Regions from separate parts of the Brachymonas moutaii (nom. illeg.) genome, predicted to be linked through region 2. Evidence: riboswitches for the same ligand, from Rfam matches in the RefSeq annotation. Region 2 holds a riboswitch; each other region holds the start of a gene.

Evidence for each region. A riboswitch is a leader RNA that binds a small molecule or an ion and turns the genes downstream of it on or off. The one in region 2 is predicted to bind cobalamin.
Region 1: another riboswitch for cobalamin. It lies ahead of ACP2WS_RS05315 (energy-coupling factor ABC transporter permease); the one in region 2 lies ahead of ACP2WS_RS07620 (cobyrinate a,c-diamide synthase).
Region 3: another riboswitch for cobalamin. It lies ahead of ACP2WS_RS01575 (TonB-dependent receptor plug domain-containing protein); the one in region 2 lies ahead of ACP2WS_RS07620 (cobyrinate a,c-diamide synthase).

The regions. Positions count from the first base shown of each region.
Region 1 covers NZ_JBNGEN010000003.1:68,516-72,153, forward strand. The annotation lists gene ACP2WS_RS05305 (hypothetical protein) at 1-914, opposite strand, end outside; gene ACP2WS_RS05310 (DUF1413 domain-containing protein) at 948-1,349, opposite strand; cobalamin riboswitch at 1,566-1,786, shown strand; gene ACP2WS_RS05315 (energy-coupling factor ABC transporter permease) at 1,976-2,644, shown strand; gene ACP2WS_RS05320 (energy-coupling factor ABC transporter substrate-binding protein) at 2,641-3,051, shown strand; gene ACP2WS_RS05325 (energy-coupling factor transporter transmembrane component T family protein) at 3,041-3,638, shown strand, end outside.
Region 2 covers NZ_JBNGEN010000005.1:135,581-139,218, forward strand. The annotation lists gene ACP2WS_RS07605 (sulfite exporter TauE/SafE family protein) at 1-768, opposite strand, end outside; gene ACP2WS_RS07610 (cell division protein ZapA) at 1,101-1,508, opposite strand; gene ACP2WS_RS07615 (cell division protein ZapB) at 1,495-1,839, opposite strand; cobalamin riboswitch at 2,098-2,342, shown strand; gene ACP2WS_RS07620 (cobyrinate a,c-diamide synthase) at 2,456-3,638, shown strand, end outside.
Region 3 covers NZ_JBNGEN010000001.1:346,968-350,605, forward strand. The annotation lists gene ACP2WS_RS01575 (TonB-dependent receptor plug domain-containing protein) at 1-1,910, opposite strand, end outside; cobalamin riboswitch at 2,146-2,405, opposite strand; gene map (type I methionyl aminopeptidase) at 2,543-3,361, shown strand; gene glnD ([protein-PII] uridylyltransferase) at 3,530-3,638, shown strand, end outside.

The DNA.
Region 1 (3,638 bases), on a different contig from region 2:
GTGACGGGAACAGTGCCGTGCGATGCAGTGCCACCCAGATCGTAGCCAATCATGAACAGGGCGGCTTCCAGAGCGCGGAGGTGCTGGTTGGGTGCAAGAGCATGAAAACAGGCAGTTGTGCATGCAGCAGTTGTGGGATGCTTCAAAATTGCGTCCAGAATCCAGCTGGCTTTCAAGTTCCATTCTGCATGGTGCGGGCCAGACTTCAGACGTTGAAACTGCAACAGCGTCGTGCTTGGATTGCGCTGTTTGGGGTTCAGGGCATGGGCAGATTCCTTGGCGGGAGACCAGGGGAAATTCAGTTCGGCAGGTACTGCGTGAAGGTGGTGGCTGGTGCAGAATTTGACCACCATCCATCCCAAAGCTGCACCCACGCGGCTGTCATAGATGATGAAGTCATCGCAGATCAGTGAGTAGATTTTCGACATGCCTGCGTTGAAGCGCAGGGAAGATGCAGTGAGTGGAGGGTGACCTGTATCCCCCGAGTTGAGTGCCGTGCGGGTCGTTTGCAGAATATCCAGCAATTCCTTTTGAGTAGAGGGGCGCAGCAGCCAGCTCACATTGCCAAGGCGTACACCGCCCCAGGTCATGACATCCACTGCGGCGTCAGTGACCTGCTTGAGGTTGTTCGCGCTCAGCCCGGTATTCAGTTCAGCTTGCAGCACGCTCAGAATGGCTGCATTGGTGGCAAAGGTTGTGCCGGCAGTGACCGAAGAATGCGCGCGCACCAAGGGCGTAGGAGTGGCCGGCCAGTGGTACTTGTGGTACGCATCGCAAAGGCTGCTGCAGCTCCAGGCCTTTTTGCTCTTGCGGTTGATGTAGCTGTGAGCGAAAGTGCTGTTGCACAGGTTATTGCTTACCCATGCGATGAAATCCTGGACGTGGGGTGCGCTCAGGTAGGCAGCTTTCAACATGCAAATACTCCTTGGGGCTTTGTGGTGTGGATGTCAGATACGTTGATAAATGGCTTTGTTGGCGCTGTTGCGCCTCACGAACCTGGCAATGGGTGGATGAGAATGGGTGTCTTCAAGGGCTTTGCGAAAGGCCTTGCCCAAGCTTTTGCGCTCTCCGCTCGTGAGTGCATTCCAGTCACTGTCGTCGCATAATTCGTTCAGAGTGAATTCGCCCTTGATGTTTACGGCGCGTGCCTTCTCCAAGAGCCTAGAGATGAGGCTGTCCACATTCACGGTCTTGTGCGGGGCATCGGGAGCCTGGCTAAGGGAGGCTGCCTTGAGCGCCTCATGTACCCAGGCCTCAAGGCTGATGCCTTGTTCCTGGCTGTTCAGCAGTGCGCGAGACAGAAGGGAGTCGTCCACGTTCAGAAACAGTGTTGCCATCACTTTCTCCATTTTGATGAGACAGATGAGGTTATCTCCTTTGTGATGAGTGTGCATTATTTGCGCTCATGTGTCAATGTTTTTTGTTTGCGTCTGGGATGGCATGGTGCCTGGAGCCTGAGCTGCTGGCAACCTCCGGGCGAAAGGGGCTGCAGGGTGACGCAGGGGAGTGGCTGCTCGAGGCAGCCCGCTTCGCAGCCAAGCACCCTCCCCAGCACGCACCTCCCTTCCTATAATGGCGGCACGGGTGCGTGGGTTGCCGGGCTTCGGGTCTGGCGCCTGCGTTAAACGGGAAGCCGGTGACGCCATGCAGCTAGTGGCCATTCCGGCGCAGCCCCCGCTGCTGTAAGCCTGACGACTCCGCCTCACGCCACTGCGTCCTCCGACGCGGGAAGGCGCGGACTAGGAAGAGGGCAAGCCAGAATACCGGCCCGCGACGAGCCAGCACCATTCCCCGGGGGATCTGGGAGTCTGCTGCCGCGCGTTGGCGTGCGCCTCTGTGTTTCCTCCCTGCGGAAACGGCGGGGCGCGGCTGCCGTGCCGGCCTGCCCAGACTTTCCCTTCCCATCTTCCTGTTGCCGTGGTGCGCTCGTGTCTTTCACATCACACGGTTCGACGGGAGGTTTCGAATGCACATCATGGAAGGTTTTCTGCCACTCAAGCACGCGGTGGCATGGACGGCGGCTTCGGCGCCGTTTCTGGCAGCGGGCATCTGGTCGGCGCGCCGCAGTCTGCGCGATCACCCGGAGCGGCGCATGCTGCTGGGGGTGTCGGCGGCGTTTTCCTTTCTGCTCTCGGCCATGAAGCTGCCCTCGGTCACGGGCAGCTGTTCGCATCCCACGGGAGTGGGGCTGGGTGCTCTGCTGTTCGGGCCGCTGGCGATGGTGCCGGTGAGCTTTGTGGTGCTGCTGTTCCAGGCGCTTCTGCTGGCGCATGGGGGGCTGACGACGCTGGGGGCCAATCTGTTCTCGATGGGCATTGCCGGGCCGCTCATGGCGGCGGCGGTGTTCCGCGTCGGGCGCGTGCTGCGCCTGCCGCTGAGCGTGAATGTGTTTCTGGCGGCGACGCTCGCTGATCTGGTGACGTATGTGGTGACCTCGCTGCAGCTGGCGCTGGCGTTTCCCGATGCGGTCAGCGGGGTGGCGGGCTCGATGCTCAAGTTCGGCGGCATCTTTGCCGTGACGCAGATTCCGCTGGCGATCAGCGAGGGGCTGCTGACGGTGCTGGTGGTGCAGGCCATGACGCGCCTGCAGGGCGAGGATCTGCGCGGTCTGCCGCTGTATGCAGGGCAGGAGGTGCGGGCATGAAGCGGCAATTCTGGATCATTGCGGCATGCGTTGTGGTGCTGACCGTGGCGCCGCTCCTGTTCGTGCGCACGCCGGCGCTGGGGCCGGACGGCAAGGCGCAGGCGCTTTTTGGCGGGTCGGACGATGCAGCGCGCGACGCCATCACGGTGATTGCACCGCACTACCGCCCGTGGTTTGCGCCCCTGATGGAGCCCGGGCCCGAAATCGCCTCGATGCTGTTTGCGCTGCAGGCGGCCATTGGGGCGGGGGTGATCGGCTACTGGCTCGGGGCGTCGGTGACGCGCCATCGCGAACGCGAACGCCAGCGCCGCGAGCGGGAGGCAGCCGGCCATGCGCCGGAGCAGTCCCCCCATCAGGAGCGTACCTCTGCTGCTGCGGGCCCCGCCGGAGTGGCCCGTGTGGATTGAGCAGGCTGCCTATGCCAATCGCTGGCGCGATGTGACACCGGTGGCCAAGGCTCTGTTTGCGGGCTGTGGCCTGGCGGCGGCCTTTGTCGCGCCGGACTGGAAGGCCGAGCTGCTGCTGGCGGCGCTGCTGGCGGCGGTGACGCTGGGTGGCGCGCGGGTGCCGGCGCGGCTGTATGCGCGGGTGGTGGCCCCTGCGGGCAGCTTTGTGGTGCTGTCGTGCGCGACGCTGCTGGTGGCGGTGGCGCCTTCGGCAGGCGGATGGCCGGAGGTGCACTGGCATGCGGCCGGCTGGCCCGAGGCCGCCCTGACGGGCACGCGGGCCATGGCGGCGCTGGCGGCCATGGTGGGGCTGGTGCTGACCACGCCGCTGAGTGACCTGATCGGACTGGCGCGCCGGCTGCGGGTGCCCGAGGTGCTGGTCGATGTGATGGTGCTGTGCTACCGCATGGTGTTCGTGTTCATGGAGGCGTGGGACGACGGCGTCACGGCGCAGGCGGCGCGGCTGGGCTATGGGCCTTTCCGGCGCTCGGTGCGGTCGCTGGCGCTGCTGGCGGCCAATCTGGCCGCGCAGATCTGGAGCCGCGCCC
Region 2 (3,638 bases):
CAGGCAGGCAAAGATGCGCTTGAGGGCCTTGACGGGCAGCGCATGGGCCGTGCGTGCCCCCACCGGAGCCATGAGCACGCTGCAGCTGGCGACGGCCAGCACGGCCGGAATCCAGACATAGCCCAGCGAGTAGGGGGGGCGCCCGGCCACCTGCCAGCCACTGACGATGTATCCCACCACGTTGAAGACTGCAATGGGAAAGCCGAGTGCAGCGCTGGTGGCTACTGCGTTGTGGATGGGCACGTTGCACCAGGTCATGAAGGGCACGCTGATGAAGCCGCCACCAGCCCCGAGCAGGCCGGAGAGAAAACCGATCATGCCGCCCGCAGCAGCCTGGCCTCCGGGGCCAGGCATCTGGCGGGTGGGCTTGGGCTTGCGGTCGAGCAGCATCTGCAGGGCAGCGACGGTGACCAGCACGCCGAACATGAGGGAGAGCCAGGCGCCCTTGAGCAGCGAGAAGATGCCGATGCTGACGATGAGTGCGCCGATCATGATGCCGGGCGCGATGCCCTTGACCAGATCCCAGCGCACCATGCCGCGGCGGTGATGGGCGCGCACGCTCGACATCGAGGTGAAGAAGATGGTGGCCATGGACGTGGCGATGGCCATCTTGACGGCCAGACCCTGCTCCACACCGTGGGCGACGATGATCCAGCTGATGAAGGGCACGAGCACCATGCCGCCGCCGATGCCCAGGAGCCCTGCCATGAAGCCTCCCATGAGGCCGAGACCGGCCAGTTCAACGATGGTGAGGGGTTCGAGAATCATGGCAAGAGGCGGCACACCGCCATGGCGCCGCAGAACGATGGGCGTAAAAAAACACCGCGAGCGGTGTGAGGAATGAGGTGTCTGCACGGGAACCGACCGCATCCTGAACCGAGGGTTCAGGGGGGCGAGGGCAGCACTGGCCGTGGGTCCATCTACGCGAGATGGTCACGCTGGCCGGGCAATATACCAAGCCCGAGCTCAAAGAGCATTGGTTCAAGGAACTATAAAGCCGGAACCGGTGCAGACGCCCCCATTGTAGGGCAAGGTTGCGGCCTTGGAGACAGGCGGAACATGTAATTTGTGTGCCAGCCATCGCTGGGGGCATGCAGGGGTCAGTCGGTGCCGGAGGAAGAAGGCAGTGCCTCGGCGGCGGGCTCTGTGGGAGGGGCGCCGAGCACGGTCTCCATTTCGCCGAGCAGGTGCTGCAGGCGTGGATGCGTGGCTGGGGCCTCGCTGGTGGGGGCGTCATCAGAGAGTGTGGACTCTGTTTCTTCGGCACTGGCTGCTGCGGCCTGTGCGGCTTCCCGGGCGGCGAGCTGTTCGCGTTCGAGGAGGTCATAGGCGACGTTGAGCGCGGCCAGCACGGCAATGCGGTCACGGGCCCGAATCTTGCCGGCATCGCGGATGCGGCACATGGCGGTATCGACCTTCTGGACGGCTTCGAGCATCAGGCTCTCGGAGCCATCGGGGCAGCCCAGCATGTAGGCCAGTCCCATGATGTGCACTTCAAGCTGTTTCATCGGGGCGTTCCTTGGCGGACTCGGATGGGGCTGCCGAGTCGGTGGGGGAGGGGAGCGGCGCATCCACCGAGTCGGGGGTTCCCCAGGCCGTCGGCGGGAGGACGGGCGCATGCATGGGGGAGGCATCCACCGGGATGCGGTCGAGGAGGGAGTCGATGCGCGCGCGTGCAGCTGCCAGCCGGGACTTGAGCGAATCGCGTTCCTGTCCAAGTTCGATGACCTGTTGCTGCAGGAGGTCGTGCGCCTGCTGCAGCGCATGATGGCGCGTGAGCAGCTGCTCGACACGGTCGGCAACCTGATCGAGAAGAGGGGATGTGTGCGGAGATGTCATGGCGGCGAAGAGGCAGCCTGCGCATGCCGCCGCAGGCTGAAGGAGAGGGCCTCTGAATGCCTGTCATTGTAGTCCATGCGCCCTGATCCGCAGGGGAGGGAGCAGGGGCCGTGATGGGCAGGCTAGAATGCCGATTTGCTGGTGCCCACAGGAATCTGGAGAGAAATGCATCTCCCCGGGCCGGCGCTCTGCCTGTAGAAGCATGCGCATCGCGCGCGTGGTGTCTGTCGCAGCAGACGATGTCGGCAGGCATTCCGAGAATCGGTCATGCAGACGGGTTCGTGGGTGAAACGGGAAGCAGGAGGAGAACGCCACCGAAGAGCGGGTGTGCGCGTTGTCCCGGCCTGCGCTGCCCCCGCAACGGTAAAACGGTGCGGATCGCATGCCTTGGGGAGCGCGATCTGCAGCCACGGCCACATGCCACTGGGAGAGCGCCCACTCGCCCGGGAAGGTGCCGTCGGTTCGCCGTCAGCCCGGAGACCGGCCAGCATGGGAGGACACCCAAGCCCCGGCAGGGAGGGTGTTCGTGCGCACGCGCCGGCGGGGTGGCTGGTGGCGTGGGAGGCGGCATGCCCATGTGCGATGGGTGTGGCTGCAGGATGGATATGTGCGAATCATGGCGAAATCCTCTGCGCAGGCGGGCACGGTGGCGTGTCCGGCCCTGCTGGTAGGTGCTGCGGCCTCGGGGCAGGGCAAGACCACGCTCGTCGCGGCGCTGGCACGCTGGTGGACGCGGCGTGGCCTGCGGGTACAGGTGTTCAAGTGTGGACCTGATTTCATTGATCCGGGCTGGCATGCGCTCGCAAGCGGCCAGCCGGTGTATCAGCTCGATCTGTGGATGGTGGGCGAGGCGGCGTGCCGAAGCATGCTCCGCGAGGCGGCTGCCTGCAATGACCTGATTCTCATCGAGGGCGTCATGGGTCTCTACGATGGCGAGCCGAGCAGTGCGGATCTGGCGGTGCGGCTGGGCCTGCCGGTGCTGGCGGTGATCGATGCCCATGCCATGGCGGGCACGTTCGGGGCCCTGGCACATGGACTGGCGCATTACCGCGAAGGGGTGCGCTGGGCGGGCGTGGTGGCGAACCGGGTGGCAAGCAGTGGCCATGCCGACATGCTGCGCCGAGGGCTCCGGGAGCCACACGACTGGATGGGCGCGATCATGCGCAACGCCGATTTTTCTCTGCCCGAGCGGCATCTGGGGCTGATGCTGGCTCCCGAGATGGCCGATGCCCTGGCACGGCTCGATCTGGCCGCCGATGCACTCGCGGACATGCCGCTGGTGGCCGATGAGGGGCAGTCTGTGCCGAGTCGCTGGATGACGGAGTTCCCGTCGGCGCTGGAGCCTTCGGAGCCAGAGGCCTTGGAGAGCCCCGTGGGCTTGCGCTGCACAGAGGAGGGCGCATCGCCTCTGGACGCCTGGCTGCACGCGGAGCCGCGCAGCCTGGAGGGCGTGCGCATCGCAGTGGCCCGGGATGCGGCGTTCTGCTTTCTGTACGAGGCCAATGTGCGTACCCTGCAGGCGCTGGGTGCCGAGCTGGTGTTTTTTTCTCCCCTGGAGGATGCGGCGCTGCCGGCGTGCGATGCGCTGTGGCTGCCGGGCGGTTATCCGGAGCTGCATCTGGAGGCGCTGCAGGCCCAGACCGGCATGCGCGAGAGCATTCGACGCCATGTGCAGTCGGGGCGGCCGGTGTGGGCCGAATGCGGCGGCATGATGGCGCTTGCCGAGGGTCTGGTTCCAGCGGGCGCGGAACCGGAAGCTGCCGTGCCACTGTGGGGTGTGCTGCCCGGGACGGTGCGCA
Region 3 (3,638 bases), on a different contig from region 2:
CAGCTCATGCTGGCATCCCACAGGGTATATCCACCCTGCTGGCCCAGCGTGCTCGTCCAGTCCGCCCAGTAGGCAGTCTTGAGCGTGCGGCCGACATACCGGGCTCCCAGATGGGCTCCCACATTGCCCCAGTGGCCATCGAGCGAGGCCCGCAGCGTCTGGCGCGGCACGTATTCCAGATCCGTCCAGCCCGAGCCGTTGTTCTGCTCCGCGCGGAAACTGTAGCTGTAGCCCACCCCCAGATCCAGCGCCGGGGTGATGCGCCAGCGGCCACTCAGCTCCATGCCCTGCATCCGGGCTCTGTCGGCATTGGTCCACGAGGACACATTGCCCGGCAGCGTCACCGCCACGATCTTGTCGTGCACGCGCGTGTCATGAAGGGTCACATCCGCGTTCCAGTTGTCCTGCTCTGCCGAGAGGCCGATGTCGGCGCTGACGCTGCTCTCCGGCTTGAGCGCCGGATTGCCCTGGTAGTCCATGCCGTAGCTCGAATACTTGCCCGCAAGTTTCCAGGCGCTCGGAGCCGCATAGCCCCGGCCGATGGTCGCATGCAGCGCCAGTGCAGGCGTGAGGGCATGGCGGATGCCGGCACTCGGGCTGAACTGGTGGAAGTTGCGGCTCTGCGGAGCGTTGTCCGGGAAGTCATCCGTGTCCAGGGTGGACAGACGAAAATGGTCGTATCGTCCCCCCACATAGGCCGACGTGCGTCCGTCGTTGAAGCGGACGTTCTGCTGGGCATAGAGCGCAGCGTTTTCCTGTCGGCTGTCTGGCTGGTAGACCGACGGGGAACCATACCAGTAGCTCACCGAGCGCGCCTTCTGTACCTGGTAGTCGAACCCGTAGACCAGCTCCGCACCGGGGTGCCACTGCCATTCGTCCTTGAGCTGCACCCCATGCCAGTCCAGTGCCGACTGGAACGAGGGAGTCCTGGAGCCATCGGTGGCCACGTCGTCCATGGACGTATGTTCCTCACCCCTGTAGCCCGTGATGCTGAGTGCATGGTTGCCCACATCCCCCCTGAGCACGGCGCTGTAGAGCCGATGGGTCATGTCCTTGACCGTCGGCGTGCCCGAATAGCCAGGCAACGCTCCAGGATTCTCCACATCGTTGCCCTTGAACAGATCCGCGCGCACGTCGAGCTGCCACTGCGGCGCCAGCCTGAATCCCAGTCGCAGGTCATGGTGGTAGGTGTCATAGCCGCTCGGATGCGCCGTTCCTCCCGGGTAGCTGTAATCGCCCTGACGGTGCCATCCGCCGAAATAGTCGAAATTGAGCCAGGGTGTCAGTGCACCGCCAATGTCTCCCTGCACCTCGCGCTGGCCCATAGTGCCGGCAGACACCTCCACACCACCCTGCAGCGCACCCGTGCGGCGCACCGGAATCAGGTTGATCACGCCTGCCATGGCCTGCGAGCCATAAAGGGACGACGCAGGCCCCTGCAGCACCTCGATGCGGGACACGCCAGCGGTGGGCATCATGCTCAGCTCGTTGACGATGGCCGGAATGCCATCCTGCAGCACCAGCGTCTGCAGCGATTCGCCCACCATCGGGCTATAGGGCGTGAATCCGCGCATGCCCACGGCCGAGGACAGCCCCGGATACTGCTTGATGTCCACGCTCGTGGTCTTGCCCAGCAGATCGGCCAGCTCCGCATGGGGCGTCGCCTCGATCTGTCTGCGCGTCACCACCTCGATGCGCTGGGGCGTGTCCTTCACGGACATTTCGGCACGCGAGCCGGTGATCACCACGTTGTACTCCGGGGCATCGCCCCCGTCGGCGGAATCGCGCGGTGCCTCCCCTGCCGATGCCTGTGCCGCCGCAGTGCCCGAAGTCTGCGCCACGGCAGCCGCCACCGGACTGAGGCAGAACAGCAGCCCTGCCAGCCGGAACATAGAAATGGAATGTGTCATTGTCGATACGGTGTATGACCGCATTGCACGCATCCGGAAAAACACGCCAGCCGGAGTGCCCCGCACTGCCTTGCCTTGCACCCCCATGCCGGCCCCCGCGCGCTTCCTGAACTGAAACGCACGGACACCCTCTGCACGGACGTGCATGGCTTCATGCCATGCCGCACCCCGAAGACGGACTCCCGGTCTGCTCCCCGCAAACGGTCAAGATACTGGCTGCCGCACCCTGAAGCGGCAGCACGCTGCATGCCAGGCCGGTATCCGGACTCGTGAGTCTTGACGTTTCGCCTTCCCATCCGATGTCGATCCAAGAGAACCGCATTGCACGGACTCCACGACCCAGACAGTGGCTGCCGCGCGGCATGGACCATGTCGCGCAGCATGAAACGCCCACACTCACCCACCGTTGCGGGGGCAGTCCGGGCATGGCGCCCTGCAGGCGCGCACCCGGTTCCCGTTCAACCCTTGCGGGGCACCTGGCATTCTCTCGTTCCTGCCCCGCCTCACAGCGGTGAGGGTTCGGTGCAGGAACTCTCCATTGTATCGGCGATGCGCTCCCATCCCTCTCCAAGTGCATGGAAACGGCAACCTTCGTCATGCAATGCACGGGCAATGCGCGGATAATCTCCTGCATGAGCATCATCATCCATACCCCTGAAGAAATCGAGGAAATGCGCAAGGCATGCCGCTTTGCGGGCGAACTGCTGGACTTTCTCGGTCCCCATGTCGTCCCCGGCATCACCACCAACGAGCTGGACCGCCTCTGCGAGGAATACACCACCAGCCACGGTGCCGTCTCCGCGCCCCTCAACTACGCGCCTCCCGGCCACCGCCCCTATCCCAAATCGATGTGCACCTCGGTCAACCACCAGGTCTGTCACGGCATTCCCAACGACAAGCCGCTCAAGAAGGGCGACATCGTGAACATCGACGTCACTCCCCGCCTCAACGGCTGGCATGGCGATTCGAGCCGCATGTACATCGTGGGCGGTGAGGATGCCGCGCCCCCCTACGTCAGCCGGCTGTGCCGCGTCACCTACGAATCCATGTGGAAGGGTATTCTCGAAGTCAGGCCCGGAGCCCATCTGGGAGACGTGGGCCACGCCATCCAGAAATACGTCGAGAGCCACGGCTACAGCGTGGTACGCGAATTCTGTGGACACGGAGTGGGCCGCGACTTCCACACCGATCCGCAGGTGCTGCACTACGGCCGGCCAGGCACCATGGAGGAACTGGTTCCAGGCATGATCTTCACCATCGAGCCCATGGTCAATGCAGGCCGCCGCGAGATCAAGGAAGGTCCCGATGGCTGGGCCATCGTCACCAAGGACCGATCCCTCTCGGCCCAATGGGAACATGCCGTGGTCGTCACGCCCACGGGCTATGAGGTGCTCACCCTGTCGCCCGGCATGCCCGCGCTGCCCGACTTTGTGCACGCCACTGCGACCTGATGCCCATTCCCGGTGCTCGGCCGGCAGACGCTGTGGCCTTGTCCGGGGAGGCAGTGCCCTGGTGCGCTTCTTGCTTGCCACGGAGTTGCACCTCTCCGGAGTGCCTGGTCAACCTGCCGGTGCCACTCCTTTCCGGTCCTCCGAGAAATCTGCCTTTTCCCCTTTCCCATGAGCACTCCGTCTCCCTTCTCCGCCCCTGCCCCGCTCACGCGCCAGGACTACCAGGCCGCCAAGCAGGCCCTGCTCGCGCCGCTGGCCGATGAATCCGGCAGCGTGC